One region of the Candidatus Enterococcus lowellii genome, then DNA from elsewhere that is predicted to be linked to it. Evidence: a T-box and tRNA genes for the amino acid it is inferred to sense, from the RefSeq annotation. Region 1 holds a T-box; the other holds one or more tRNA genes.
What was found. A T-box is a leader RNA that pairs with one kind of tRNA and senses whether it is charged. The one in region 1 lies ahead of leuS (leucine--tRNA ligase), so its partner is inferred to be a tRNA-Leu.
Positions count from the first base shown of each region.

Region 2: it encodes a tRNA-Leu, which carries the amino acid that the T-box ahead of leuS (leucine--tRNA ligase) is inferred to sense. The anticodon was not compared.

Region 1 covers NZ_CP147251.1:209,394-225,932, forward strand. The annotation lists gene DOK78_RS01030 (putative polysaccharide biosynthesis protein) at 1-451, opposite strand, end outside; gene murE (UDP-N-acetylmuramyl-tripeptide synthetase) at 629-2,137, shown strand; gene DOK78_RS01040 (hypothetical protein) at 2,243-2,470, shown strand; gene DOK78_RS01045 (Ohr family peroxiredoxin) at 2,591-3,001, shown strand; gene DOK78_RS01050 (glycerate kinase) at 3,036-4,157, opposite strand; gene leuS (leucine--tRNA ligase) at 4,278-6,692, opposite strand; T-box leader at 6,749-6,971, opposite strand; gene DOK78_RS01060 (LysR family transcriptional regulator) at 7,017-7,943, opposite strand; gene DOK78_RS01065 (LysM peptidoglycan-binding domain-containing protein) at 8,233-10,476, opposite strand; gene DOK78_RS01070 (phosphatase PAP2 family protein) at 10,751-11,401, shown strand; gene DOK78_RS01075 (TIGR01212 family radical SAM protein) at 11,425-12,408, shown strand; gene DOK78_RS01080 (tRNA (mnm(5)s(2)U34)-methyltransferase) at 12,383-12,943, shown strand; gene DOK78_RS01085 (MerR family transcriptional regulator) at 12,970-13,644, opposite strand; gene DOK78_RS01090 (Hsp33 family molecular chaperone HslO) at 13,622-14,266, opposite strand; gene DOK78_RS01095 (DUF4809 family protein) at 14,324-14,719, opposite strand; gene DOK78_RS01100 (hypothetical protein) at 14,858-15,139, shown strand; gene DOK78_RS01105 (GTP-binding protein) at 15,403-16,539, opposite strand, start outside.
Region 2 covers NZ_CP147251.1:1,616,139-1,632,677, reverse strand. The annotation lists gene DOK78_RS07935 (helix-turn-helix domain-containing protein) at 53-877, opposite strand; gene DOK78_RS07930 (DUF2187 domain-containing protein) at 1,005-1,184, shown strand; gene DOK78_RS07925 (pyridoxal phosphate-dependent aminotransferase) at 1,219-2,436, opposite strand; tRNA gene DOK78_RS07920 (tRNA-Leu) at 2,636-2,718, shown strand; gene DOK78_RS07915 (MepB family protein) at 2,848-3,288, shown strand; gene DOK78_RS07910 (cold-shock protein) at 3,391-3,591, opposite strand; gene DOK78_RS07905 (hypothetical protein) at 3,768-4,427, opposite strand; gene DOK78_RS07900 (glycoside hydrolase family 13 protein) at 4,541-6,412, opposite strand; gene DOK78_RS07895 (glycogen/starch/alpha-glucan phosphorylase) at 6,393-8,837, opposite strand; gene glgA (glycogen synthase GlgA) at 8,921-10,351, opposite strand; gene glgD (glucose-1-phosphate adenylyltransferase subunit GlgD) at 10,355-11,494, opposite strand; gene DOK78_RS07880 (glucose-1-phosphate adenylyltransferase) at 11,484-12,626, opposite strand; gene glgB (1,4-alpha-glucan branching protein GlgB) at 12,623-14,620, opposite strand; gene DOK78_RS07870 (DUF1803 domain-containing protein) at 15,165-15,980, opposite strand; gene DOK78_RS07865 (manganese-dependent inorganic pyrophosphatase) at 16,038-16,539, opposite strand, start outside.

The sequences.
Region 1 (16,539 bases):
CTGGAATAACTAAAATTGCAACACTTAACGAACGCATTGATGGAATCAAATCGACACCACCACCAGCAGCTTGTGACAACACTGGCGCAGCAAAATACATACTTAAAGCACTAATCAGCCCTAAAATTGCCATTGCTTGCAAGGAACGATGGAATAGACGCTGACTTGTACGGTACTCTTGTCTTGAATTATGATAAGCGACTTGTTTGGCAATCGCTGCAGGAATTCCCGCAGTTGAAACCATGATGAAAAGCGCATATACATTATATCCCATGTTAAACAAGGCATTTGCCACATCGCCGTACTCACCCATCCAATAATACCAAGGCAAAATATAGATAACGCCCATCAAACGAGAGCCAATATTGCCAATGGTCATCCAAGCAGAACCACGCGCCATTTTGTCTTCATTTGTCAATTCAGATGAAGCCTGTTTTGTATTATCTGTCATTGAGTTCTTCTCCACTTTCTTTCATACATATCTCTTATTCTAATGCGAAATGCTCTTTGTCGCAATCTATTTTTCTATTCGTTACACCCTTTTAATATTTCAACTTGCGAAAATGCCTCTTTCTGATATCCTATGCTATAATTAGCTAGAACTTTAGGACAAGGAGTAAACTTATTTATGTATTCCATGACAATTAATGAACTTTGTAACCTTTTAAGCAAACATCAGTTACTTCAAGAAAAGGTAGCTAACGAAAACTGGCAGCAAAAAATCAAAGAATCTGCTAACAATACCTTCACGTATCTCTCCTATGATTCACGTGACTTAAAAGAGCACACACTTTTCTTTTGTAAAGGATTGAACTTTAAAGCAGAACTTTTAGAAGCTGCGGTGCAAGATGGTGTGACGCATTATCTGTCTGAAGTGTCTTATGATGTGGATGCACAAGAGATTTTGGTAACTGACATTCGTGAAGCGATGGCCGTTGTTGCACAAGCTTTTTATCAACAACCGCAAGATAAATTATACAAAATCGGAATTACAGGCACCAAAGGAAAAACAACCGCCGCTTATTTTATCAAAAAAGTATTAGACGAAGCTTTCCATCAAAAAGTCGCGTTGTTTTCTTCGGAAGAAACAACATTAGATGGCACCACATTTTATGCGTCAAAATTAACCACGCCAGAAGCCTTAGACCTTTACCGCCAAATGGCTTTAGCAGTGGAAAGTGGTACTACTCATTTAGTAATGGAAGTTTCTTCACAAGCATATAAAACCAAACGAGTCTTTGGGTTAACTTTTGAAACAGGCATTTTCCTTAATATTAGTCCCGATCACATTAGTCCAATTGAACATGCAACATTTGAAGAGTATTTCGCCTGCAAATGTCAATTACTAAGAAATAGCAAGCAAATGGTCATTAATCATGATAGTGATCACTTTGATGTGTTAGAAGATATTTGCCAAAAAGAACAGGTGCCTTATTATACATTTGGGCAAAAAACGGGAACTTACCGCATTCAGCCATTAGCTAACCCTCGTTGTTTCCACTTAGAAGCAACTGAAGATGCCTTAGATGTTACTGGTGATTATCAACTCGCGTTATTTGGCACTTTTAATCATGATAATGCAGCAGCAACTATTTTAACTACCCGACTAGCAGGCGTTTCTAAAGAAATGATTCAAGCTAGTTTACCACAAAGCCATGTTCCTGGTCGCATGAACTTATTAGAAAAAGCAAATGGCGCCTATATTTTCATTGATTATGCGCACAACTATTTAAGTATCAAAGCTATTGGTGAATTTGCCAAAGAACTAAGACCTAATGGCCGAGTAATTATTGTCACTGGTAGTGCTGGTGACAAAGCGCATTCTCGCCGTCCTGATATTGGACGAGCATTAAGTGAATGTGCAGACATTGCTATTTTAACAAGTGATGATCCTGGTTTTGAAGATGCTTCAGCAATTACCAAGGAAATTTATCAAGCCATTACTACACAATTGCCCGTTCAAATTGAATTAGACCGTGCCAAAGCCGTAACCACTGCCGTAGAAATAGCTCAAGCGGAAGATACTGTGATTTTAGCTGGAAAAGGTACTGAACAAATGATGAAAGTTCGTGGAGTCCAAGAACCTTATGAAGGAGACTTTCATATTACGCAACGACTAATACGTGAAAATGCCTAATTATTTCAAAATGATTACAAAAGAAAATTTTTGAAAAATTTTCTATTATTTCTTTTAATTTCTTGTATAATAACTGTGAATGTAAAATTAAAGGGGATACGTTTCATGGGCAAACAAAAGAAATTTCTTTTCTATGCAGTTATTGCATTGATGATTGTAGTCGCTAGTTTCTTAGGTTGGAAATTATTAACAGCAACGGGTGTGATTGGTCTACCTGATGTAGCTCACTTACATACTCGCTCCGCACTTCCACATGGTTTGGTTTTGGTATTGTTTTTACCAATTGTTGCTACAGGTGCACTTTTTTATGGAATTGCTTATACAAAAAAATAAACTAGAGCGTGGTTCCTACGCTCTTTTATTTTGTCTTCAATCATAAGGCAATTCGGTTTTCATTCTTCTCGTTTTATACTATAGTTAAGATAGATCAAAAAACGAAAGGGTGTTTATTGTATGAGTAAAAAATTAGGCGTTTCAACAGTGGTTAACGAAGGCGGTCGTGAAGGCGTAAGTAAATCGTTAAATGGTGATTTTGAAGTAAAAACAACTGGAACGAAAAAAGAAGGTTATACAAACCCTGAAGAGTTATTTGCTGCAGGTTTTTCTGCTTGTTTCAACGGTGCACTTATTTTCCCATTAGAACGTGATGGTCATGGTGATTTACCTCGTTCGGTTCGTGCAGAAGTGACATTATTGGGCGATTTACCTGATTACCACACATTGCATTTAGCTGTTCATTTAATCGGTAAAATTGAAGGTCTATCAAAAGAAGAAACATTGAAATATATGGAAGAAACACATAATATTTGCCCGTATTCAAAAGCTATCAATGGCAATGTCGAAGTAACATATGAAGCTGAATAATAAAATCAAAGTAGCTGTTTAGAAATCTAAACAGCTACTTTTTTTTGTACATAAAAACGTGACTTAACTCGCTTGCTAACTGTTGGATATTAGTCAAGGTTCGCTCTTTTTCCATCGCTTCTTTTAAAGAAATCGGGCCTTGTTGAATACTAAAAACGCCGAGTGTTACCTCGGTCATTTTCCCGATATCTCTCGTGCGGCTGCCACACAAACCAATCACTGGTATACCAGCTTTTTTGGCAAGTTGCGCCACACCAAAGGGGACTTTCCCTTGGTCTGTTTGTCCATCCATTTTACCTTCTCCAGTAAAAATCAAATCTGCTTTTTGTAACTTCTCTTCTAATCGTATTATTTTTTGCAAAGTTACAAAACCAGGTGCAATTTTACCTCCTAAAACAATCACTGCACCTCCCAAACCGCCTGCTGCTCCAGAACCAGAAATGGTAGCCAAATCTAAATTGGTCTGCTGCTTGATTTTTTTAGCGACAAGTTGTGCTTGTTGCTCCATTTCACTAACTGTATTTTTAGAGGCTCCTTTTTGTGGTGCAAAAATTTCGGCAAATCCTTTTTTACCTAGGTAAGGGTTGGTAACATCTGCTAATGCTACTAATTCCACATTATTCAACTCCCCTTGAAGTCCTTTTAAATCAACATTATTAATATTTATTAGTGGATTACCTTCCTCACTTCCTTCAATGATTGCACCAAGGGACTGCAATAGTCCTAATCCACCATCAGATGTTGCACTACCACCTAAAGTTAAATAAATTTGTGTGACACGGTGAGCTAGTGCATCTTGAATAACTTTGCCTAATCCATAAGAAGAGGTTTGGCGAATTACAGTATCTGAAACTTCAACTAAATGAATCCCTATAAAAACAGCTGATTCAATTACAGCAATCTCTTGACCTTCAAAGCGACTCAATAAGTATTGACCGGTAATCGGTTTTCCTAAGGGATCTTGCGTTGTTACACTTTGCCATGTCCCGCCTAATTCTGCATAAATAGCTGCCATTGTTCCTTCACCACCATCAGCAATCGGAATAGTGCATTTTTCTGTCCAAATTTCATCTGGTAACCCTGCTAAAACCGCCTGATTTAATTCTTCTGAGGTTGCACATCCTTTGAATGAATCAATCATTGCTACAACTTTCATATCCTCACCTCCTTTTTGTTTATTATAATCTATTTTCATCCTTCATTGTCTTCTATTTATTGCTTAATTAAAGTCTAAAAAACCATTCATTCTGCATCAGACAGAATGAATGGTTTGAAATTAATTGGCTACGATATTTACTAATTTTCCAGGTACTGCAATTACTTTACGAATTGTTTTTCCGGCAATTTGTTCTTGAATAGTTGCATCGGCTTTCGCAATTGCTTCTAGCTCTTCACGGCTCGCTTCTGCTGGAACATTCACTTTAGCACGAACTTTACCGTTTACTTGTAAGACAATTTCAACTTCCTCTTCAACTAACGCTGCTTCATCGTAAGTTGGCCATGCAACATAAGAAATAGCTTCTGTATTTCCTAAAATTGACCACAATTCTTCACCTAAATGTGGTGCAATTGGTGCAAGTAATTGGACAAATCCTTCGACATACTCATAAGGAAGTGCATCGGCTTTATAGGCTTCATTCACAAAGACCATCATTTGAGAAATAGCCGTATTGAAATGCAAATGTTCAAAGTCTTCCGTAACTTTTTTAACGGTTTGATTGTACACTTTTGTTAATTTACCATCATTGAAAGTGGTAATTCGATCACGCATTTTACCGTTTTCGTCCACGATTAAACGCCATACACGGTCAAGGAATTTACGGCTACCTTCTAAGCCATTTTCACTCCAAGCGATTGATGCATCCAATGGTCCCATAAACATTTCATATAAACGTAATGTATCAGCACCATATTGCGCCACTACATCATCAGGGTTTACTACGTTTCCACGTGATTTAGACATTTTTTCATTGTTTGAACCTAAAATCATTCCTTGATTATATAGCTTTTGGAATGGTTCTTTGGTTGGCACTACGCCTAAATCATATAAGAATTTATGCCAGAAACGAGCATACAATAAGTGCAAGACTGCATGCTCTGCCCCGCCGATATAAATATCAACTGGTAACCAGCGTTCCAATTTTTCATAGTTAGCTAGTTCATTTTTATTATGTGGATCGATAAAACGTAAGAAATACCATGAGCTACCAGCCCATTGTGGCATTGTATTGGTTTCACGACGACCTTTTTTACCAGTTTCAGGATCGATAACATTTACCCAGTCATCAATATTTGCCAATGGAGATTCTCCAGTTCCACTTGGACGAATATCCTCCGTTTTTGGTAGACGTAATGGTAATTCTGATTCAGGTACAGTTGTTGTTGTGCCATCTTCCCAATGAATGACTGGAATCGGTTCACCCCAATAACGTTGACGAGAGAATAACCAGTCACGTAGACGGTAGCTAACTTCTTGTTTTCCCACACCGTTTTCTTCCAACCATGCTACCATTTTGGCAATCGCATCTTCTTTATTCATGCCATCTAGAAAATCAGAATTGATATGCAAACCATCTTCAGTGAATGCTGCTACTTCTACATTGCCACCTTCAAGGACAGGGATGATTTCCAAATCAAACGTTTTGGCAAATTCATAGTCACGCTCATCATGCGCAGGTACAGCCATAATGGCACCTGTTCCGTAAGTTGCCAGAACATAGTCAGCAATCCAAATTGGAATTTCTTTACCATTGACTGGATTAATCGCATATGCTCCAGTGAACACACCAGTTTTTTCTTTGGCTAAATCTGTACGGTTCAAGTCTGATTTTTTTGAAGCTTCTTCAACATACGCATCAATGGCTGCTTTTTGTTCAGGAGTTGTAATTTCTTTCACTAACTCTAATTCTGGAGCTAATACAGCATAGGTTGCTCCAAATAAAGTATCCGGACGCGTAGTGAAAACCGTAAAGTCTTTCTCTGTTCCTGCCACCTTGAAAGTGACATTCGCACCGACTGAACGTCCAATCCAATTACGCTGCATGTCTTTAATGCTTTCTGGCCAATCTAGTTCTTCTAAATCATCCAATAAACGATCTGCATACGCAGTAATTTTTAACATCCATTGACGCATGGGTTTACGGACAACATCGTAGCCGCCACGTTCACTTTTCCCATCAATAACTTCTTCATTCGCAATAACTGTTCCTAATTCTGGCACCCAGTTTACCGCTACTTCAGCTTCATACGCCAAGCCTTTTTCATATAACTTTGTAAAAATCCATTGGGTCCATTTGTAGTAATCTGGATCAGTGGTATTAATTTCACGATTCCAGTCATAACTAAAACCTAAAGAATTGATTTGGCGACGGAATGTTTCGATATTTTTCTTTGTAAATTCAGCGGGATCATTTCCTGTATCTAACGCATATTGTTCTGCTGGTAAACCAAATGCATCCCACCCCATTGGATGTAACACATTGTAGCCTTGGCTACGTTTAAAACGTGCTAAAATATCTGTTGCTGTATACCCTTCTGGATGCCCAACATGTAGTCCTTGACCAGACGGATACGGGAACATATCTAAAGCATAAAATTTTGGTTTACCTGTTTCATCATGCGTGTTAAAGGTATTGTTTTTTGCCCAATACTTTTGCCATTTTTTTTCAATTTCTTTGTGATTATAATTCACTACTTGACTCCTCCTTAATAAAATAAAAAGCCCTATAAGAAGCACAAAAAAGCCTCTTATAGGACGTAATTGACGTGGTACCACCTATATTTGTTGGACATGCTCCAACCTCAAACGTTGTAACGGTCGTCACCGTATTTTCTCTACACACTTTTTGTAAAGCTTTAAGAAAATAATACACTCAAAGGCGAGTTCAACGGGTCTTTTGTACATTCCCACCAACCATGTACTCTCTAACAAAAAGGACACCACCTACTACTCCTTTTCAAACGCGCATAAGTCATTATTGAGTTCATACTATCAAAAAAGTGACTTGAATTCAATTTATTTCTTTTTATTTTTCTGGGTTTCTTGAAAATCAATGAAATATTTTTTCAAGTTTGTTAAAAAGGCTTCACCTATTCCTGATATTCTGCGACTTTTCTTTTTAATCATGACCATTTTATTTTCGGGTGAGTTCGCTAAAGGAATTAAAACAATCCCTTGACTACGTGGATCCTCCACTAAACCAGAACCTGAACCATACGCATCTGTCCGCTGTAAAATCCCAGTGAGTGTCGCTCGGTCACTCGTATGAATTACCTGGGTAATTCCTGGGAAATCAATTAAATCTTCAGCAAAATAGGTATAATTATTTGTTTCTTGTGTAAAACGAACTTGCGAATAATCATGTAAATCTGATAATTCAATCACTGATTTAGTCGCTAACGGATGACCTTCTCTCATAAAGATATGCGTCTGGAAAGTAGTTAAAATCTCATACTCTAATTCGCCGTTTTCTAACAATCGACTTAAACCAGCTTGATTGGAATCATTAAATAATAAAATACCAAATTCACTTCGATACTGCTCTACATCTTTAATGACATTTAAAGTAGTACTTTCGAAAATTCGAAAATCATTATAATCTGGAAAATTTTGAATTAATTGACTAATCATAATCGATAGAAAATCATAATGTTGACTAGAAATAGAAAAATGTTTTTCGTTCTCTTCATTTGCTAAGTAACGATTTTCTAATAACTCAACTTGAGCCAAAATTGGCTGTGTGTATTGAAAGAAATCCATCCCTTCAGAGGTCAATGAGGCTCCTTGTCTGGTGCGTTCAAAGAGTTGGACATCTAATTCTTTTTCTAATTCTTTAATAGCATGGGAAAGGCTTGGTTGCGAAATATATAATTTTTTAGCTGCTTCTCGAAAACTACCATTATTGGCAATTGCTGCGACATAGCGCATTTGTTGAATATTCAATCACTTTTCCTCCCGGTTCATTGCATTTATTTTCTATAGTAACGAACCACTTGTTGACTGGTCAATCTTTTTTTCTTTTCTCTTCTTTAAAATTTTTTCTATATAACAAATCTTATGATTAAATTTTAACGACTTTAGTGTTAAAATAAGATGAGAAACTTATAAAAAAAGCACTTTCTTTTACGAAAGTGCCTTTCAATCAATCTTTTATCGGTTTCTGAGTTTTGAAAATAATTTTGTTTAATTCATGAATTTTTGTGAAAAATCAAACTTTATCTACATGTTGCAACTAAGCAACTTTTAATGTTTGACCTGGATAAATAAAATTATTCTCTAAGTTGTTCCAACTACTTAGCTCATCAATCGTGATTCCAAATTTATCTGAAATTAACCAAACGGAATCGCCTGACTGAACTTTGTATGTTGTTACATTAGCATTATTGTTTGTATTTACGTTGGTAGTTGGTGTAGCTGGTGTAGTTGATTGGTTCGACTGATTGGCAGAAGTCGAATTACCTTTTACAATCAATGTTTGACCTGGATAGATGAAATTATTTTGGATATTATTCCAACTACATAATTCGTCTATTGTTATACCAAACTTATCAGCAATCAGCCAAACAGATTCACCCGATTGAACCGTATATTTATCAGTGTTATTGTTGGTTTGTGACACTGACGGTTGTGTTGGTGTTGTCGGTGTGGTTGACTGATTAGGTTGGCTCGACTGATTGGCAGAGGTCGAGTCTCCTTTTGCTACAGTTAATGTTTGACCTGGGTAGATAAAGTTATCTTGAATGCCATTTAAACGAATTAACTCATCCATTGACATCCCGTGTTTATCAGCAACTGACCATACAGACTCACCTGATTGTACAGTATATGTTCCTTGTCCACCTGTGTTTGCTGTTGGTGTTGATGGTGTACTTGGAGTAGGTGTACTTGTACTAGCTGAATTTCCTTTTGCTACGTTTAATGTTTGGCCTGGATAGATAAAGTTATCTTGAATGCCATTTAAACGAATTAACTCATCCATTGACATCCCGTGTTTATCAGCAACTAACCATACAGAGTCTCCTGACTTCACTGTATATGTCCCTTGACTTGCAGTGTTGCTATTTGGCGTTGTCGTAGTGTTTGATTGGTTTGACTGATTAGTAGAAGTTGAACTACCTTTTGCTACAGTTAATGTTTGACCTGGATAGATGAAGTTATCTTGAATGCCATTTAAACGAATTAATTCATCCATTGTCATGCCATGTTTGTCAGCAACTAACCATACGGAATCTCCTGATTTTACGGTATAAGTTCCTTCACTACCCGTATTTTTATTAGGTGTTGATGGTGTACTTGATTGGCTCGATTGATTGGCAGAAGTCGAACCACTTTTTGCTACGGTCAATGTTTGACCTGGATAGATGAAGTTATCTTGAATGCCATTTAAACGAATTAATTCATCCATTGTCATGCCATGTTTGTCAGCAACTAACCATACAGAATCTCCTGATTGAACTTTATAAGTTCCTTGAGTACCTGTGTTTGTTGTTGGCGTTGATGGTTTGTTTGATTGACTTGGTGTACTTGGTTGGCTTGGTTTGTTCACAGCACTAGAATCACTACTTGAAACAATCAATGTTTGACCTGGATAAATAAAATTGTTTTGAATACCATTTAAACTGATTAACTCATCCATTGTCATGCCATGTTTATTAGCAACTAACCATACAGAGTCTCCTGATTGAACTTTGTAGCTTTGACCATTGGCAGATGGCTTAGAAGGTGTAGATGTTTTGTTACCAGATTCTGTATTGGTATTTGTGTTTGTTTTATTGTTTGTATTTGTTGTTCCGCTAGAACTTCCCGAAGTTGCAGAATCATAACGTGTTAAATCATAACTTTCAATTACGCTGTTTAGCGCACTTGCATAATTAGGTGCAGTAGCGTAACGACCTGTTAACCACTCAGTAGCATCACGATAAGAAGAAGTATTACTTTTCCATGCACCAGAATAATAATAAACACCTGGCTGTAAAGATACATTTTTTAATGTATTGGCGTTGTCTTGAAACGATTCTGTAAATGAAGGGTATTTTCTAAATGGTTCTTTCATGGTTACCCATTGCCCATTCAAATATTCTTGTGTATTCATATACACCGTTTCACCATTGTAACTACCTTTAATCCCAAATAAATTATGATAGGGTGATTGCGATAGTCCGCTTTGTCCCCAACCACTTTCAATAACCGCTTGAGCAATCATCACTGATGCATATAAATTATTCGGTCCAGCAATTGATTGGGCATGTGAAGCTAATTGTTCGATATATGCATTAGAATTTGTTGAAGAATAGACAGCAGTTTGTTGAGACTCATTTTCAGCAGCTTCTACTTCAACACTCGGTAATAACGGTGTTGCAACAGAAATTGCTGTAACAGTGCTTCCTAAGACTGCCGCGCTTTTTTTCATATTACGATATAAAAGCGGATGCTGTTCTATTCTTTTAAGTTCTTTTCTTGATAAAGTCTTCTCCATTTTTTGACCTCCATTTTTTTTAATACATTTTTTAGTATACAGGTTATTTTTTCTTAATAAAAGTTTAAACATCTCAAAACTCAAATTGTAAAATACTTGTAATATGTACATTTCTACACATCCATCACAACCCTTGTCACATCAGTATTTATTTCCATTTTTACATTCGATTTTAAATTAATTTATTATGGGGAAATTGACATGTATTTTTCATTATAGAAACGGTCTATGCTATAATGTATTCGTTAATTTGAATAAATATAGAGGAGCTTTTATGAATAATAAATTATACACTCAATTTGTGGGCAGTTGCTCACTCGTTCTTTTTGCTTTTTTAGGTTATGTTGTTAGGTTTTACCCTGGGTGGATCCAACCATTTGATCAATTTATAACAAATGGTATTCGCTCTTTATATCCAACATGGACCCCTTTTTTTCTTTGGATTACTAAATTTGCTAATCCTAGCACCATGGTTATATTATTTTTAGCATTGCTTTTTGTTTTATTATATGGAAAACGCTATGCAGAAGCCGCCTGGTTTTCCCTAGGTATTATTGGGATTGCGGGCATTTTTAATCCTTTGATTAAATTGTTGTTTATGCGTGAGCGTCCTACATTAGAGCATTTAGTAACCGAGCATAGTTATAGTTTCCCCAGCGGTCATTCAACGGGAAGTATGGTACTGTATGGAACGTTAATTTTCTTGATAGCCCTATTTATCCAAAACAGATATTTAAAACTTGGCCTCCAGATAATTTTAGGTAGCTGTATTTTATTAATTGGAATTAGTCGCGTCTATCTAGGTGTCCATTTCCCTAGTGACATTATTGGCGGTTTTTCTCTGGGCTTAGGTTGGCTATTATTGAGCTATCCCTATTACCAAAAACAACGCTTCATTTGGCGCTTTAAAAATAAGCAGCTTTAACAAGTAGAAAGTGAGCAAATAGTATGAATCCCTTTATCTATGCAGAAGATAAAAATAAACGTTACCACTCTTGGAATTACGCACTACGTCAAGAGTTTGGTAGTAAAATTTTTAAAGTAGTTATTGATGGTGGGTTTGATTGTCCTAATCGCGATGGCACTGTTGCACATGGTGGCTGTACTTTTTGTAGTGTTTCTGGTTCTGGAGATATGATTTTAGCTCCTGAAGACCCACTACCTGTTCAATTTAATAAAGAAATTCAACGGATGCATAAAAAATGGCCTCATGTCGATCAATACATTGTCTACTTCCAAAATTTTACAAATACACATGCGCCTCTTGCTGATATTAAAGCACGTTTTGAACAAGTCATTAATTTACCTGGAGTGGTCGGTTTATCGATTGGTACACGGCCCGACTGCTTACCAGATGATGTCGTGGATTACTTAGCAGAATTAAATGAGCGTCTGTATCTTTGGGTAGAATTAGGTTTACAAACAACTTTTGAGGATACAAGTCGCTTAATCAATCGTGCCCACGATTATCAAACCTACCTTGATGGTGTGGCTAAATTGCGTAAACACCAAATTCGAGTTTGCACACACTTAATTAATGGCTTACCGCAAGAAACGCCTGAAATGATGCTAGAAAATGTACGACGAACAATTTTAGATTCAGACATTCAAGGAATTAAATTGCATTTACTTCACTTAATGCGTAATACACGAATGCTGCGTGATTATCATGAAGGGCGATTACAATTACTCTCTCTTGAAAAATACGTAGAAATTACTTGTAATCAACTAGAAATGATTCCTGAAGAAATTATTATTCATCGTTTAACAGGAGATGCACCCCGTGATACTCTTGTTGGACCAATGTGGAGTCTAAAAAAGTGGGAAGCCTTAAATGCGATTGATGAAGAATTATTACGAAGAAATTCTTACCAAGGTAAATTCAACGTGCGAAAGGAAGTTTTACATGCTACAAACAGCCTTGCATTTTAGCCATACATTATTAAAAGAAATCGTTCAGCCTGGACAACATGTAGTGGATGCGACAATGGGCAACGGAAGTGACACCGTATTTCTAGCTGAACTAGTAGGTAAAAAAGGGCGAGTTTATGCTTTTGATATTCAAGAACAAGCCTTACAATCCACACAAAAACGCTTGGATGAAAAGGCTTTGGAATACCAAGTAACACTTATCCATGATGGGCATCAGCATCTAGAAAATTACCTAGGTAAAGAAGAAATTCATGCTGCTGTCTTTAATTTAGGTTATCTACCAAAAAGCGACAAAAAAGTGATTACCTTACCTGAAACAACGCAACAAGCCTTAGATAGTTGCTTACAATACCTTGCTCGTAAGGGACGGATTATCATTGTTGCTTATTATGGGCATGAAGGTGGCCAAGCAGAATTAACCACCGTAGCGAATTATTGTCAAAAACTACCACAAAAAGAATACAATGTATTAACTTATCAATTTATCAATCAAAAAAATCAACCACCAATTTTATTTTGTATCGAGAAAAAATAAGCAAGACAGCTGACATCTTTAAGGTGTCAGTTGTCTTGCTTTAAGTTTTCTTTTAAATAAGCATACCACTCTTTTTTCATGCCATACGTTTGTTCAGGGTATTTCGCATAATATTTTTCAGCAAATGTTGTCATTTCTACTACATAGGGATATTCATTCATTTGGCACCAGTAATTGAGACATTTTTTTACCGAAGGATGATTATATGGTAATTGTTGTTCATAACATAGTGCTAATTCCTGAAGAAAAATCTGAAACTCCTCTAAATCAAAAGAAGGAACTATTTTTTCTGACACTTTGGCCAATAATTCCTTAGATAACTCGCCTTCACCTAACAAAACAAGCATTTCTGGAGTCACTTCTCTCCCAGTTTTCAAGTATTCCTCCAAATGAGTCAATTGTATCAAACGATTTTGTAAGGAACCGATTTCTAGCTCTACTCGCTGTTTTTCCTCAAGAATAAAAGATCCTAAAGGTTGTTTATTTCCTAAAATTTGTTTGATTTCTTCTAAAGAAATTCCCATACGTTTTAAAGAGACAATCATAAACGCAAGAGAAAAGGAACGGTCATTATAGAACCGATGTCCTTGGGCATTCTTTTTTGCAGGAGGTAATAAATCAATTTCATCGTAATATTGCAATGTCCGGACGCTAACACCAATCAGTTGACTGAAGTCTTTAATTTTCAAGAATTTCTCCATACGACCCCACCTTTTTTTGCCAAAGTATCTGACCAAACTGTTTGCTATCCTCTTGCCATTTTCGTAAAGAGTCTGTTTGTCTGTGAATAATTAAATCCCGAACTTTTTGCAACGCTCTTGTTTCCACAAAAGGCAAACCTTGTAAAAGAATTCCTTTGGTTGGTTGTTCTTTAGAAACCATAAATTCACTAAGTAATTGCTCACTTTGTAAGGAAAAATAAGTCATCACCTCACTCGGGCGCTTTTTTTCAAACGCTACCGTTCCTGTATGCAATCCTATTGACCAGTCTCCGATAGTGATTGAGACAATTCCTGGATTCACCAATAAACTTTCTAAGCAAAAATCTTTGTCATTCAATTCGTTAGGATAACGTAACGATACATTATTTTCTTTTATTTCACAAAGAATGTTTTTCTTATTTAAACGGTACAAAAAGCTAATTTTTGTATAAAAATCATGGATACCACCGAATAATACTGCTACGGTTAAAATTTCTTCTAAAAAATGTCGAACTGTCTGATTCCCATAAAACGTTGCTAGTAATGTCTCAGATAAGCTTTGCGTATCGGTCACCACAATTCGGCATTCTTTAGTATTTGTTAAAATCTTTAATGTATTCATCATTGCGTTCACCTCTACCATTAGCATAGACTATCACGTAACGTGAGACGCAAATAATTATTCACCTATTATAAATTCAACTGCCTTTATTTCAAAAATCTCAGTTAAAACCTCATTGGCTTTATGAAATATTACAGAGTGATCTTTACTAGGCATACAAACGACTTCTTTCTGATCGGATTTGTAGATACTTTTTCCATATTCATCTAAAAACTGAACTTTTTTCCCATCACGTTGAAACGCCACATATTCATCCATAAAATCTAAAACTAATTCTTGACGAAATCCTGAGTTTAAAACGATCGCCATAACTAACGAAGACACATCCAAATCTTCTAAGGGCGTATTGAGCTGTCCTAGTGTAAGACTATAGGAGGTTGTTTTGACAGTTGGACACGCGTTACATCCTCCATTGATTAAATCAGTTGAATAATGAATCGTTGCTTGCATCATTGTTTCCACCTTCCTTTGTGATTATATTAACATATATGGTGATAATTACTACTATCAACTATTTAGAATGAGAACTTTTCTTGTTTGCTTCCCAAGAAAGCGCTATAATTAGCTTATTACATATAGGAGGGAATAATGATGAAAAAATGGTTGTTAATTGATTTGATTCTAATTTTTCTATTTGTCCTTTTTGATTTTTTAGATTACCAAAGCCTTAGTGAATGGCTTTTTATTCCAGCCTTCTTTATATTTATTGGAATAGTTATTACTATTCTGTTCAAAAAAAGACATGGTTATGTGGCGTACTTTCGATACACTGTAAAATTCACTGAGTTCCCCTTGATAAACCCTAAGGAATCGCCTGAACCACCCCAAGGTATTCAAATTTTAGAAGTAAATGATAAAATAAAGAATGGCTGATTTTAAGCAAATTAAGCAAAGAAGAAATTCAAAAATCAATAGATAATTACCTAGATAAAAACCAAGAGATTACCGATGGAACTACAAAAATTGTAATTTCTCCTTATATTCATGCTGCTTTTGGTGCTTTATAACAAAAAATAGCTTGTGATATAAATCTGTTAACAATAAAGTGCTTGAACGCCAAAAATTTGCTTGATTGTGGCAAGTTTTTGGCGTTCAGATATTTTTGACTTCTTTCTACTCATCTTACAAAATCTTTTTTATTTCAATTGGATATGACATTTTTCGTCAACTTGATCCCAAGTTACATCATATCCTTTACCTTTTGCAAAGAAAATTGAATTGGGTGTATGGTTTAAATCATTGATTGGATTGTATGGATACTTTTCTAAAACGTCTGCTTGATTATGACAAGGATAATACCCTTTAACGGTCGTTGTTAAACGTCCTTTATTTTTGGTAAATGATGCAAATTCAATTGGATATTCTAAAAAATTCGCTACAGGAACCATTCCTTCGATGGTAGTTGTATAGTCATCGGCTTCTTCAATCGGTGCAATCTCTCCTTTGTATTTTTGCAAGTCAGTCACAACCTTTCCTACCAAATCTGTAGAAACGACAATTTTAACTTGATACCAGGGTTCTAGTAATTGACTAGTTGCTTTCATTAAGCCTTGACGCACCGCACGATAAGTCGCTTCACGAAAATCCCCACCTTTCGTTTCAGGATGATGCGCAATCCCAGCCAGTAAGGTAATAGTTACATCCGTCAGTGGTGCACCAATTAATACCCCACGATGCGTTTTTTCGATTAAATGATTTAAGATACCTTTTTGATAATTGATTGCTAATTGTTCTAAAGAACATTGATTTTTTAATACAATGCCTTGCCCTCGAACACCTGGTTCCATCCAAAAGGCCACTTCTGCATAATGACGAAGTGGTTCATAGTGTCCATTTCCTCGAACAGGTGCTAACAAGGTTTCTTTGTATAAGACACTCGGTTTTGAAAAAGTAATGGTTGCATTAAAACGACGTGCAAAATTTTCTTCAATATAATCCATTTGAATTTGCCCAACAACTTGAATGAATACTTCGTTCGTCTCTTCTTCATAACGAACATGCAATGACGGATCTTCTTCCTCTAATTGCGCGAAAGCTGACAATAATTCGTCACTAGATAATGCAGAGACTATTTGCACTTCTAACGCCGGTTCACGGGTCAATGATTGCACGGGTGGTATTTGTTCTAAAGAAACATCGGTTGTCGAAAAAACATCGCCGATTCTCAATTGGGAAAGACCCGTTACACCAACAATTTCACCTGCTTGCGCTGTTTGAATCGCGCTTAATTTATTACGTTGGACAAATAATTGATTTATTTTCATTTCGCTATT
Region 2 (16,539 bases), 1.4 Mb from region 1:
TACCCTAAAATTACTCTTATTTTCCTTAGAAGTCAAGAAAGGTCTACACCATTTATCGAATTTTTGATACATAAGTAGCTAAAGATAAATATTCTTTCGATTCTTCTATAAGATTCATTTTTTGGCAAATAACACCTGATAACGAAAAGAGTTCTTCCAAATAATAATGACTGCAACGTTGCTGTGCCCATAAAATGCCTTGTTCTGAAACTTCTAGTGCTTGTTCATATTTTTCCATTTGGAATAAGAAACTTCCATAATTATAAAATATCTTTGTTAACTCAAAACTGGTTAATTCAGTTGGTAATAATTCGATTAATTCGTAACTTGTTTCCAAATAAAAGGAAGCTTTCTCAATATTCCCAGCATCGCCGAAGACACGACCTAAACAGCTTAATAATTGAATTTCAATAGAGGAACTATTTTCGTTTCCTTTATTATATGTATATGATAATCCCTTTTTCAGAGATTGAATGGAAGCATCATACGCTTGGTATAAAAAATATTCACAACTTCCTAAATAGTAATAATAAAGTTGAAAATCTGTATCTAAATAAAGATGATCCATCAAACGGGAGTTTTCTAGTAAATCTTCCATTTTTTGATATTCTTGATGAATTAAATAGTAGTGTACTTGACTAAACAAAAATTTAATTCGTTGTATTTCTTCAGACTCTGAATGTAAAACTTGGTCCAAAGTTACATTTAATCGTTGACAAATACTCTGTAAAACCATCACATTGGGAATTTCTACGCCATTTTCTATGCGGCTTAAAACACTTTGAGCACAAATCCCTTGAGCTAGCATTTTTTGAGTCATTTTACGTTCTTTTCGTAAGCGCTTGATTGTTTCGCCAAAAGTTTCAGATGTTGACATCGTACTTCCTCCAAAATATGCGAATTAGCATTTTATTTTTTATTTATTTTAACACATAATGTTAAAAAAGGAAGATTTTATCGAAAAACGTTCGGAATTCTTCATTATTTAGATCGGAGTGACACGTATGGAAACGAAAACAAACGTAACATTCAAGTGGGAAAACCTAACTTTATTTGGCTTTATTGAACGAGAATACGAAAATTCATTTTTAATACAAGTTAACGAACCTTCTAAAGAAATCATGGATAAATTTAGTGGCCGTATGGTCATTAGTAAAAAAGTTTGCGAAAAAATTTCCGAATAAAAATGGAGCAGCGATTATTCGCTCCTCCATTTTTTTATTTTTGTTTATAAGTTGCTAAAAATTCATGCATTTTATCTGCAGTTAGTTTTAATTCTTCCACATTTGGCAAATAGACAATTCTAAAATGATCCGGCTGTTGCCAATTAAATCCACCACCATGCACCATCAATATATGATGCTCGTGAAGAAAGTCTAAAACAAATTTTTCATCATCTAAAATGTTAAAGCGTTTCGTATCGATTTTAGGGAACATATAAAAAGCAGCTTTTGGTTTCACAGCAGATAATCCTGGAATATCATTAATTGCTTTATGGATAAACTCACGTTGTTCATAAATACGTCCCCCTGGCAATAATAATTTATCGATACTTTGATAACCACCTAATGCCGTTTGAACAATTTGTTGTGACAACACATTTGAACACAAACGCATCGAAGATAACATATTTAAGCCTTCAACATAATCTTTAATATGTCTTTTATCTCCACTAAGAACCATCCAACCAACACGGAAGCCTGCCACACGATGAGATTTAGATAAGCCACTAAATGTTACGACTGGACGATCTGGAGCTAGCGTAGCAATAGGAATATGTTGATGACCATCCATCAATAGACGGTCATAAATTTCATCAGAGAAAATAATTAAATCAAATTCACGGGCAATTTCAACAATTTGTTCTAAAATTTCTTTTGGATAAACCGCTCCAGTAGGATTATTAGGATTGATTAAAACAATTGCTTTTGTTTTAGAAGTGATTTTTGAACGAATATCCGCTACATCAGGATTCCATTCACTCTCTTCATCACAGATATAATGGACAGGTTTGCCACCAGCTAATGAAATAGAAGCTGTCCATAAGGGATAATCAGGCATTGGTACTAAAATTTCATCCCCATTATCACATAAACCTTGCATTGACATTGTAATTAACTCACTGACACCATTTCCAGTATAAATATCATTAATAGTCACATTGGGGAAATTTTTCAATTGACAATATTGTTCGATAGCTTTACGTGCTGAAAAAATACCTTTTGAATCAGAATACCCTTCTGATTCTCTCACGTTCATAATCAAGTCACGAATAATTTCGTTTGGAGCTTCAAACCCAAATGTTGCAGGATTCCCTGTATTTAATTTTAAAATACTGATTCCTTCTTCTTGCATGCGATCTGCTTCTTCTAACACAGGCCCACGCACGTCATAACTAACACCTTCAAGTTTGCTAGATTTTTCAAAATTTCTCATAGTAGAACCCTCTTTTCATAAATATACATAATGTATATTGAACTGTATTGCTGCGTCTTCCATAGAACTTTTTTTCAGTGTACCTATTATAGCAAATTTTCTGAAAAAACGGGAAGTATTATTATTCATTTTTACTAAAAAAGTAAGAATTGTAGTATTGACAAATATCCAAATAAAAAGTAAGATTTTAACTGTTACTGCGGACGTGTTGGAATGGCAGACAAGCATGATTGAGGGTCATGTGAGCGTATGCTCGTGTGGGTTCAAGTCCCATCGTCCGCATTTTGTCATCACTAGGAATAGTGATGTTTTTTTATATTTATCGATGTTTCCTTCCTGTAAAAAATAAACATTCGTCTTATCCTAATAACAAGTCCATAAATAACTTATGAGAATTAAGGAGATATTTCAATGAAATCAACTGATATATTACAAAGAGTATTTGGAAACATTGAAATTTATTCTTTAGAACAACAAAATTCAGCGTATGAAGGCTGTCTCTTCTACTCAAAAACAAAGGATATCATCATAAGAACCCGTCTGGCAAAGAAGACATCAAAAAAAGCAGGCTATTTTGTGACGTTTTGGGAAAAGGATGCACAAGCAAACAATACACCTTTTAAAGCAGAGGATAGTCCAGAACTGTTAGCAGTAGTGATTGATGATGGAAATAAAAAAGGAATTTTTACTATTCCAAAAGAAATTGCTGTAGAAAAACAGATTTTATCTACAGCAGACCAAAATGGTAAAATGGCCATGAGATTTTACCCAGTGTGGTGCCATAATTTAAATCAAACTGCCTTGCAAACTCAAAAATGGCAATTACACTATTTTAAAAATTTATCAGAATAAATAACTTTATTCTCTCTTCATGAAAACTAGTGTAACAATGCTAGTTTTTTTATTTTTAGAAACAAAAAAAGTCAACTATCTGAACGATAGCTGACTTGATAATTAACCTTTAACGATGTTTGTTGCTTGAGGTCCACGTTGACCTTCTTCAATATCAAAAGTTACTGCTTGACCTTCTTCTAAAGTTTTGAAACCTTCGCCTTGGATAGCTGAGAAGTGTGCAAACACATCTGTTCCATTTTCTGCTGTGATAAAGCCAAAACCTTTATCTGAGTTAAACCATTTTACTGTACCGTTATTCATAACGTACCTCCAAATTACACATCATATGTGTTTATTTTGTAATAACGAGTGAAGTGCAAATAGAAGTGCGTATCATTTTTTATAAAGATAAACATATTATAGTTACATATCAAAAAGTATTACTTACGTAGTTTAACACGAATATTTTATGAATGCAAATAGATTTCCTTATTTTTCTACTTTTTCTTTGAATTTGCACGATATTGACTGCGAGTCATTTTGACGGAAGAATTGGAATTGAATTTACGAACAGCAGGATCAGTATCTTTGCGAGTTTGATACGCAGCAGGTTCTGTATCAAATAAGAGATACTCGTCTTTTTTCATAGAATTCATCAAATCCTCTTCAGAAATTGCAGGTGCATATTCGTCTTGAATAATTGATGTAGGAATATATTTAGGAACAAATGGCGATTTTTCAGTCGTTTCTTTGTTAATTGATGGACGCGTGACTGTTTCTGCTCTTTTTTCTGTCACCTGATACGTACTGTGCGCAACTGTATCTCCAAACAAACGCTTTTTCCCTGTTGGTGTTACTTCGGGCTGATACTTTTTATTATAGTTGGGTAAATTCTGACGATGCTTACTTAATTCATCACGTTGGCGAATGCTCTGTCCCGCTTTTTCCTGACTTACTCGAGGTGAACGACGTAATGAACGTTCTTCATTATTTTCAACAGAAACTGTGTGTGGATGCTTCGCTGCTTCTGTAAGAATCCAATTATCATCACTTTTAAAAGTAGGTCGTTTATTCTTAGGCTGCAATTTTACGCCTGCCTCATCTGAATAAGCCGGAAAACGTGCATGTTTTCGTTTAATTTCTTCATATTGTGCCATTACTTTCATTCCTTTTATCACAGTTTTTTTTATGATAACATAAATATCTATGCTTCAACAGCTCTAATCCTAAAAAACAGAGGCAAACAAGATGTCTGCGCTCTGTCGTAAGTTTATACAAGTTGTAATTGTTCTTGATTCATTTGGAAACGTTCAATTTTTTCTTTCTTCTCTTTGCTACTGATTAAAATATAACTATTTTCAGCAATCGAGCGTCCAACCAAACGACGGTTCACTTCTTGGGTCAAAGATGTTTCTTCTGCAATAAAATGTAGTTTTTTATTAACATGTTTTGGATAATTAGTTGGATTCATTATCACAGCTACATATTCATTCTTATCTCTTCTTAAAATACCAAATAATTCATCTGTATAGAAGAAACTCAAATCACCATGAATTAATACTTCATAATTATTACGATATTCTACCCATTTCCGACAATTATCATATATTTCACGATCGATTTGGCTCCAAGGGAAAAATTTGCGATTTTCAGGATCCTTCGCTCCAGTCAAACCAGCCTCATCGCCATAATAGATACATGGAACACCTGGAGATAAAAACATAAACCCAAATGCTAAATCTAATTTTTTTGTATGGTTGCCAACCATAGTCAAAATACGCTCCGTATCATGAGTACCAATATTATTCAAATTATTGTAAAAAATATCCCGTGGATAATTTTCATATAGTCGTGTCAATGACTTCGCAATTTGTTCTGGGGAGCTTGTCTCATTCAATAATTCAATGGCACTATCACGCAATGGATAGTTCATCACGCCTTGCAAATGATCCCCTAAGATATATTCACGTCGTACATCATAAGATACTTTATTTGAAGCATCTTCCCATACTTCGCCAATTAATACACGATCTTCATAATTGTTTAAGTTTTTGCGAATACCTGCAATAAACTCATCGGGTAATTCGTCAGCAACATCCAAGCGCCAACCATCAACACCCAGTTGATTCCATTTTGTTAACACACTATTTTCTTCTCCAAAAATAAACTTTTGGAACTCTGAGTCGTGCTTATTGATTTCTGGTAAATCTTTAATTCCCCACCATGATTCATATTCATTTGGATAATTAATAAAATTAAACCAAGAAAAATATTCACTATGACGATTTTGAAATGCGCCAACATGTGTGCCATAAGTACCGTTTGCATTGAAATAACGACTATTTTGTCCAACATGACTAAACACGCCGTCTAAAATAAGATGCATATCATTTATGTGTAAAATATCAATTAATTCTTTAAAATCTTCCTCCGTGCCTAAAACAGGATCAATTTTAAAGTAATCAGATGTATCGTAGCGGTGATTACTACACGCTTCAAAGATAGGGTTTAAATAAATTCCTGTTATCCCTAGCTCTTTTAAGTACGGAATTTTTTTAATGATTCCTTGTAAATTCCCTCCAAAAAAGTCCCAACGTAAAATATCGCCATTTGGACCTTTTACATATAATGGTTCATCCTCTTCAGTTGCATAAATAAACGTGTTTGGTTTGGGTGAATTAATTTTTTTATCTTCATTTCCATTGAAAAAACGATCTGGAAATATTTGATAAAAAATTCCATTACGATACCAGTCTGGTGTGCGTTCTGCTTCTTTATAGCAAGTAATTTGAAAATCCCAAATAGTGGCTGGTTCATCATACAAACGGCCTTCTCCACCTTGTTCACTTGCACCATAATATTCAACAAACACTTGATCGTTTACTTTCGTATGCACTTCAAAATGATAGAAATAAAGACCTTTCCCTTGATTAAAGAAATACTCATATGAGTAAAAGCCTTCTTCTTGTTTTTCCATAAAAATTCGTTGTTCTGGTTGATGATCCTTATGCATAACCAAATAAACTTGTAAAATGTCCTCGGCGATTACCTCAATAGATAATCGCACGAGTCCATTTTCTTTGACTGCTCCAAAAGGATGTTTATGATAGCTTTGCCAAGGATTAAAACGGATTAAAGACATTGCTGGTTCCCTCTTTTTCTGTATGCGCAAAAATTGGTTCAATTTGCCAAATATCTTCTGCATATAGTCTTACAGTATCATCAGAAGAAAAACGTCCAGCATTTGCAATATTTACTAGACTAATTTTACGCCATAATGATTGATCTTTGTAAGTTGCATCAATTCTTTCTTGCGCTCGACAATAATCATCAAAATCACGCAGCAAGAAATATTCATCATTGTAGCGAAGTAATGAATCATAAATTTCGCGTCCTTCATACCCAATATTTGGAATAGTTCCATCAATAAAGGCATCCACTACGCGTCGGATTACCGGGTTCTCATCATAGATTTGGTGAGAGTAATATTCATGATTTTCATAATATGCGTACACTTCTTCTTCAGTTAACCCAAAAATACAAATATTTTCATCGCCTACAGCATCTCGAATTTCTACATTCGCACCATCTAAAGTTGCTACTGTTACAGCACCATTTAACATTAACTTCATGTTACTTGTACCAGATGCTTCTTTTGATGCCAATGAGATTTGTTCACTCACATCTGCTGCTGGAATGATACGTTCTGCTAAGGAAACATTGTAGTTTGGTAAAAAGACAATTTTAATTTTATCTTGAATAGAAGCATCGTTGTTAATCATATTTGCCACTTCATTAATGGTCTTAATGATTGCTTTGGCATAGGTATAACTTGGTGCAGCCTTCGCACCGAAGATAAACACACGTGGATGAATATCTAACTCAGGATTATCTTTCAAGTCAAAATACAATTTTAGAATGTGCATTAAGTTTAATAACTGACGTTTATACGCATGCAGACGTTTGATTTGTACGTCAAAAATTGCATTTGGAGATACAGTAATTCCAGTTGTTTCTTGAATGTATTCTGCCAATTCTTCTTTCTTTTGATGCTTAGCTTCAGCTAATTTACCCAGCACTTTTTCATTATTTTGATAATTCATCAATAATTTCAAGTCAGACGAATCTTTACGCCATGTTTTACCAATCGTTTCATCTAATACATGAGATAAAGGCTCATTAGCTAATTGTGACCAACGACGCTGTGCAATTCCATTTGTTTTGTTGTTAAAACGGTCTGGATAAACTAAATAGAAATCATGTAACACAACTGATTTTAATAGATCAGAATGCAGTTTTGCGACACCATTGGTACTATGACTACCAATAATCGATAAATTAGCCATGTGTACTTGATCGCCTTGAATGATACGTGTGCGTTGAATTAAATCTTCAGGATGGATACCACGCATTGAATCAACATAGCGACGATCAATTTCTTCAATAATTTGATACATACGCGGAACAATTTGTTTCATCAAATAAACTGGCCATTTTTCTAGAGCTTCTGCCATAATAGTATGGTTTGTATAGCTCATAACTTTAACAGTAATGTCCCATGCTTGTTCCCAATTAACGTCATTCTCATCGATTAAAATACGCATTAATTCTGGAATACATAATGCTGGATGTGTATCATTGATATGAATTGCGACTTTTTCACTTAATGCAGACCAAGGTTTATTTAATTTTTGGAAATAACGCACAATACTTTGTACCCCTGCTGAAACAAAGAAATATTCTTGAATCAAGCGAGTCATACGGCCTCTTTCATTTGAATCATCTGGATACAATACAGCCGTTAAATCTTCATATACACGTCGTTCTTCGATACTCTTATATTTACCTTCTTCTGAAGCCGGAATTTCAACACTCCATAAACGCATAGTGTTTACAATGCCATTTTGATAACCTACCATTCCAGTATCATATGGAACTGCACGTAAGATAATTTCATTTTCTGCAACAGGTTTTAATTGCCCATGTTCATTTTCTTTTAAATAAACATTTCCTGCAAAATGTACATTGACTGCTTTACTCGGGCGACGGATTTCCCATACATTCCCATTATTTAGCCATTCATCAGGTAATTCCACTTGATAGCCATCAACAAATTGTTGTTTAAACAAGCCGTAATCATAACGAATACCATTTCCGTTTCCAGGTAAACCACTTGAAGCAATAGAGTCCATAAAACATGAAGCTAAACGGCCTAAACCACCGTTTCCAAGTGCCATATCTTTTTCAACATCTGCTAAATCATCCAAGTCTACATCTAAATCTGACAATGTTTCACGCACTAAATCTAATAATCCTAAATTTAGCAAGTTACTTTTTAACATTTTGCCTGGTAAAAATTCAATGGAGAAATAATAAGCTTGTTTTTGTTCTTCCTTTAAATAATTTTTCCAAGTTTCACGCCAGTTATCGTTATAAATAGCTTTCACTAAACTACCTAAAGTAAAAAACAACTCATCTGCTGAGGCATCTTCTAATTCTACTGCATAGCTTTCTCTTATGCGTTGTCGCAATTCTTCTTTTAAATTTTCCTTTGTTAAAATGGTCATTACCCCCTGTTTCTAAAAACAGGCTGAAACATTGAATAATTCAACGCCTCAGTCTGCCTGTTTCTAAAACTTTTTTTATTTTATTACACTATGCTCTCATATAAAGCAAGGTATCCGTCACAGCTAGTTTCCCAACTGAAATCTTTTGACATCGCATTGCGACGTAATTTATCCCAAGCCTCTGGTGAAGAATAGTATAAATCAATAGCTTTTTGTAAACACTGCATTAAATTATATGATGTAAAATCTTGGAATCCAAATCCTGTACCTGTGCCTTCTATCGGATTAAATGGTTCAACGGTATCTCGTAAACCACCAATTTCATGAACAACAGGTAATGTTCCATAACGCATTGAAATCATTTGTGACAAGCCACAAGGTTCAAATGCAGATGGCATCAAGAAAATGTCCGCTCCGGCATACATTTTTTGAGCAAGCTGAACATCAAAAGAAATGCTAACGGAACACTTTTCAGGATATCTTTCAGCAATCGATTGGAATCGATTTTCAAAGACTGGATCGCCTGTTCCTAATAGAACAAACTGAACATCAAACTGTAATAAGTTTTCTAATTCGTCTAATACTAGATGGAAACCTTTTTGATAAGTCAAACGACTAACAACTGCAATTAATGGTACCTCTTTAATTGGACGTAGACCCATTAAACGTTGCAAGTCTTCTTTATTCGCTGCCTTACCGGATAAATTATCCACAGAGTATGCGCTCACCAAAGCAGGATCTGTTTCAGGATTATTGATATCATAATCAATTCCATTTACAATTCCACTTAATTTGCCACTTTCCATACGCAAAATCACATCAAGTCCAGAACCAAACTCTGGAGTCTTGATTTCATTGGCATACGAAGGACTTACAGTATTTACACGATCTGAATATAAAATTCCAGCTTTCATGAAGTTTAATGCATCGCCCATCCGAATGGTTCCATCATCATACCGTTCTCTTCCCATGCCAAATAAATCTGGCAGGACGTTGCCACTATACTGACCTTGGAATTCGATATTATGGATTGTTAGCACCGTATGAATATTGCGATAAGCTTCAATCCAATTATATTTTTCTTTTAATAAAAATGGAATCATTGCTGTGTGGTAATCATTGACATGTAGAACATCTGGAATAAAATCAATTCTTTCCATCAATTCAATAATTGCCATTTGGAAAAATGCGAAGCGCTCACCATCATCATAATAACCGTATAAACTTTCACGATCAAAGTAATACAAGCTATCAATAAAATAGTACGTTACGCCATTTAGTTCCAGACGTTTCACACCACAATACTGGCTACGCCATCCAACAGAGATCGTGAAGTTCAATACATCTTCACATTGCTCTTTATATTTCAGAGGCATCTTAGTGAAATAAGGTAAGACAACTATTGTTTCAATACCTTTTTTCGTTAATTCTTTTGGTAGTGCACCTGCTACATCGCCTAATCCGCCTGTTTTAAAAAACGGGGCGCATTCAGCTGCCGCAAATAGAAGTTTCATTTTCTAACCTCCAATAATATCTGCTGTTACATGCGTTCCTTTTTTAACAACGATTGGTTTTTCTGGTGTGCCAATAATCTTCACACCTTCTTCTACAACAATATTTTTATCTAAAATTGCGTAGCTAACTTCTGCATTTGATTTGATTGTATTACTTGGGAAAATTAATGATCCAGTAACTTTTGCACCTTCTGCAATATCGCTACCACGACCGATAATAGAATCTTCTATTTGACCTTCAATCATACATCCTGTTGCAAATTGACTGTTATTAACAATCGATGTTTCAGAATAATATGTTGGTACTTCATTTTTCATTTTTGTATAAACTTTTTGGCTTGAATACAATAACGACGTGAATTTTTGAGTATCTAACATATCCATATTTGCTTGATAATAAGATTGAATATCATAAATGTTGTTCAAATAGCCTGTGTATTCATAAGCATACGTACTTTTTGAAATACGTTCACGTAAGAAACTTTCAACATTTCCTAAAATATTTTTAGATTGTTTCTCAAGTAAAATTTCAATTAATTTTTCTGTTTTGATAATAAAAATATCCGCACATAGATTTACAACATCTTGTATTTCGGTATCTTTCACTAAAGAAGTTTTATCAATCAGGTTATCTTCGCCTAAGTTAATCACAATGTCTTCTTTATATAAAAGACTCTTAGGTACACGTTTATAAACAACCGTCATGTCATTGCCATGTGCTTGATGAATGTGTAATAAAGCTCGTAAATCAATATTCACTAAGATTTTACTACCCATATATACCGCATATTCAGATTTTGATTTTTTCAAATAATCAATAACTAAATCATAATAACTACTATTGTTGTCAGCACGACGGATAAAATCTTGATAAATATGAATGAAGAAGCGGTTTTGAATACCATCTAAACTCCATTCTTTTCCGCCACCAATATGGTCAAATACGGATTGTGTTTCACCTTCATTAAACACCATAAACAATGATTTAATATTTGCATTTGCAATACTAGATAAATTGAAATCAAGTAAACGATACTTACCATCAAACGGTAAAGTAGATAGTGGACGATTTGCAGTTAATGGTAATAAATCATCATAACGATGCAAATTTCCAACAAGCGCACACATTTTATTAGTCCTCATCAACAGTCACTCCAATCACTTCAGAATAGCCAACCACAGCAATTTCTTCTGTTCCATCGATTACAGCATTATCGCCAATAATCGCATCTTCCCCAATAATTGCTTTGTGGATTGATACATTTTTACCAATTGTTGCACCAGACATCACGATACTGTCTGTAATTTTTGCACCTTCTTTTACTTGTACATCATCTGATAAGACACTGTGATTAACATCCCCTGCAATATAGCAACCATCAGAAATCAAGGAGTTTTTCGCTGAGCCAGTTTCCGTAACGAAATGTGGTGGTGAAATTGGGTTTTTAGAATAAATACGCCATGCTTTATCACGAATATTTAATTCCATGTCAGGACGTAAAAATTCCATATTTGCTTCCCATAGAGAATCAATTGTACCCACGTCTTTCCAATATCCATCAAAACGATAAGCAACCACTGTTTCACCGCTATCTAGGTAAGCAGGAATAACGTGTTTACCAAAGTCATTCATTGAACTATCTTTTGCATAACTTGTCGTTAAAATATTTCTTAAACGACCCCAGTTGAAAATGTAGATCCCCATTGATGCAAGGTTACTCTTTGGTTCGTCTGGTTTTTCTTCAAATTCAATAATACGATCATTATCATCTGTATTCATAATACCGAAACGAGACGCCTCTTTCATTGGTACTTCAATAACAGCAACTGATAAAGAAGCATTGTTACGTTTATGATTTTCAAGCATTTCTTCATAATCCATCTTGTAAATATGGTCTCCAGATAGGATTAAAACATATTGTGGATCTAATTGATCTAAATAAGAAATATTTTGATAAATCGCATGCGCTGTTCCTTCAAACCATTTACTACCTTCAGAACTTGAGTAAGGTTGTAAAATAGTTGCACCTGCATTAATTCCGTCTAAGCCCCAACTTGCACCATTTCCAATATGATGATTTAACGCCAAAGGTTGATACTGTGTGACTACACCTACATTATTAATTCCTGAATTTGCACAATTACTTAAAGTAAAATCGATAATACGATATCTTCCTCCAAAAGGAACTGCGGGTTTAGCCATATTTTTGGTTAATTTGCCAAGTCGCGTACCTTGCCCTCCCGCAAGAATCATGGCTACCATTTCTGTTTTCATTTTTTCGGTGAAGAATTCACCTTGCCCCCTTTCAACTTACTTGCTTGTATTTCATTTGTTGCTGTTATTCCGTTAGTTACTTTTGTTGCTTTTTTGACTTTTTTCTTTATTCGTACATTAACATCTTTCGGACGAATAATTAGTGCGCCTAATGCTGGTAAAACGGTTTGAACTTGATAATCAAATTGCTTAAATGATTGCTCAATCGTTTGCATATCATCATTATTTTTAGTCCACGTTCCGCCAAACTCCTCCATTTCTGTATTAAGTATTTCTTGATACGTACCTGGATAAGGAACACCTATTACAAAATCATGTCGTTCTACCGGTGCAAGATTTAAAACGACAATCAAGAAATCTTTTTTTGTTTTGCCTTTACGAATAAAAGAAAGGACCGTGTCCTCTAAATTATCTGCGTCGATAATTTCAATTGTTTCACGACTGTCTTCTAATTCCCATAAGGCAGGCTCTTTTTCATAGAAGTGATTCAATGTACTTGTAAAGTGTTGCATTTTGAGGTTCATGTCATCGTCTAAGTTTTCCCATTCCAATTGCTCATCATATTTCCATTCGAGAAATTGTCCGAATTCGCTTCCCATAAAGAGAAGTTTTTTCCCAGGATGCGTCATCATATACGTATACATATTTCGTAAATGCGCAAATTGCTTATACCGATCTCCCCACATTTTATGCATCAAACTTTTCTTTCCATGAACAACTTCATCATGAGAAAAAGCTAATATATAATTTTCATTCATCATATACATAAATGAGAATGTCAATAAACGAAAGTTATCTTTGCGGAATAATGGGTCCATCTCGTAAAAACGTAAGACGTCATTCATCCATCCCATATTCCACTTATAATCAAATCCTAACGCATCATTTTCGATTAATCCTGTAATTTTGGTTTCAGAGCTACTCTCTTCCGCCATCATAATTGTTGCGGGATATGCAAGTTTAATTACGGCATTTAATTTTTGTAAGAAATAAAATCCTTCAAAATTCCGATTACCACCTTCATGATTTGGTGTCCAAGGTCCATCATCGTAGTCTAGATATAACATGCTTGAAACTGCATCTACACGTATCCCATCAATATGGTACATTTCAAGCCAAAACAAAGCACTTGAGATTAAAAAACTTTGGACTTGTGGTTTTCCTAAATCAAAACAAATAGTACCCCAGCGATTATTTTTCGCTCGGTTCGGATCTTCATACTCAAATGTCGGTGTACCATCATAATAAGGTAATGTATCATCGTTAATACAAAAATGACCTGGAACCCAATCGACAAATACGCCAATATTGTTCAAATGACATTCCTCGACAAAATCTTGGAATTCTTTTGGTGTACCGTAATACGAAGACAATGCAAAATAACCGGTCAATTGATACCCCCAAGACATACCTAGTGGATGTTCCATCAATGGCATAAATTCAATGTGGGTATACCCCATTTTTTTCACATAAGGAATGAGTTCATCTTTTAAATCAGCAAATGAATATGGTGTGCCCTCTGAATGTTGTTTCCACGAACTTGCATGGACTTCGTAAATGTTTAATGGACGTTTAAATGTATTACGTCTTTTTTGTCGTCCACGCCATAAACCATCCTTCCAAGTTTTAGTTGGAACCGTATGCAAGACTGCTGCCATACCAGGGCGCTCTTCAAACCGGATAGCAAAGGGATCGATTTTCATAATCTCCCGTCCATCGGCTTGACGAATTTTAAACTTATATTTTTCGCCTTCTTTAGGAAGAGAAGTTGCTACTTCCCAAATCCCTGATACTTCGCGCATTTCCATAGGCAAAGAATCGTCCCATTCGTTAAAATCGCCAACTAACCATACTTTTTGTGCATTTGGTGCCCAAACACGAAAAATATAGTTCTCTCCTTCTTTGTGCACTCCCAATAAATGTTGAGCGTAAAAATTTTCTCCGGTTAAAAATCGTTGTTCAGCTTCTAAAAACTTTTTGTCTTTCACACTCATGCAAAAACTCCTAACCGCTTTATAAATAAATAACTATTAATGCTAAAAATAAAAAAAATCGAAAAGCCATGTAACCCTATTGTCTTTTGATTTCTAATACAATTATATCATATTTTTAATCTTTTAAAATAAAAATTAACAACATTATTTAAAATAACGCAGGAATAATATTATTTAAAATTCTCAATAAAAAAATGTTATTTACGGAAAAATTTTCATTTTTCAAGAATGAATTTTAAAACTTATTTCCTTTCATTTTTCACAAAAAAACGCTATGAAAACATTGTCAAAACAACTATTGAAAATAGTTTCATTTCAAAAGTAAAAAAAATGCATTAAAACACGAACATTTTTTCTTAACATTTTCACAAAACAATAAAAATATTATCAAAAAATTTTTTTCAATGAATAACCTCTACTGATAAAAATAACTAGAATAAATGCATTTTGGGTGATTTTTATAGATTAGATAACACTTTAAAGAGAAAGCACTTACATTAAAATCAAATTAAAATTATCTTTTTATTAAAAAAGAACGCTTTATTTAGCGCTCTTCTTTAATAAAAATGCTTGTTGTTGCTGTGACATTCAATTCAGTCATCACTTTTGCTAGAATAATTCGCTTCATAATGACAGATAATTGATTAAATTGAGGTTGCATTTCAAATGAAGACGCTGAGCTATATACTGGCACGCATAATTCTAAAGGTTCCGTTTTGTGAATTAAACCAAACTTTCTCATCGATTCAATAAAAATGCTTTCTCGGATTCGTCTGCGCTGTACCAATATTTTTTCAATAACCACCTGAACTTGATCCAAATAATACTTTGGATCTACATCACCGATTAATTGTGCTACTTCTTTATAGACTGGTTCTATTGGCTTGGTTCGTAAATTACTAAAATAACGCGGCAATGTTAGCGGCCATTCTTCGACGGAAAGCGAAGCTACTGTCAAATTTTCATTAGAAAGTGAATCGTAATACGCTAAAGGAATAGACGTCTCTATTCCACAAAATATTTCGGAATTATCATGAGGAAATAAAGCTTCTAAGAAAGCTATGCGTTCTCTTTTATTTTTTTCCGATGCACTTTTTACAATTGTTACCACCCAGTCATCTAATAATTTATTATCAATTTCGAGTATAGGGAAAGCAATAAAATAGCGTCGTTCTTTACGCTGAATTATTCCTTTTTTTATCAATTTTTCCAGTTTTTTCTCAACTTTATTCCCAAATACTTCTTTTAAATGTCGCAGGGTTGGAATTTCAGCTTCCAGCAAAGTGACTAATTCTGCAAAAAAAGGACTGCTTACTATTTCTGCCAACTCTGTATCAGATGTTTCATAAATAATTTTCATCTCTGTCTCCTACGAAAAAACACTTCGCAGAGTCAACTCTTCCGAAGTGTTTTTTGTTTAATTAAAACTTTCTGTTAATTGTGGAACTACTTGTTTTTTACGAGAAACAACTCCTGGTAAAAAAGCACGATTATTTTCTAATGTCACATTGAAAGCTTTTTCCACATTAATTTTTGGTTCACCAACAACTAACAATTCAGAATCGCTATCTAAAATGTTGGTTACCACTAATAAAAATAAATCATAGTTATTCTCTACATTTGCACTGCTCATCGCTGCTTCTAAATCTGTTTGACGTTCAAATACTTCTGATAAATCTACCGTATTTACTTGAGCGATACGAACATTTTTATCTCCCATTGGGAAACTTTTGGCATCTAAATCTAATAGTGTTTCAACAGACTTATCACTTAATTTTGTCCCAGCTTTTAACATTTCTAGTCCATACGCTTCTAAATCTACTTTTGCAATGGCTGCTAGAGCTTTCGCCGCTTGAACATCTTCTTCTGTGCACGTAGGAGACTTAAACAATAATGTATCTGATACAATTGCAGACAAC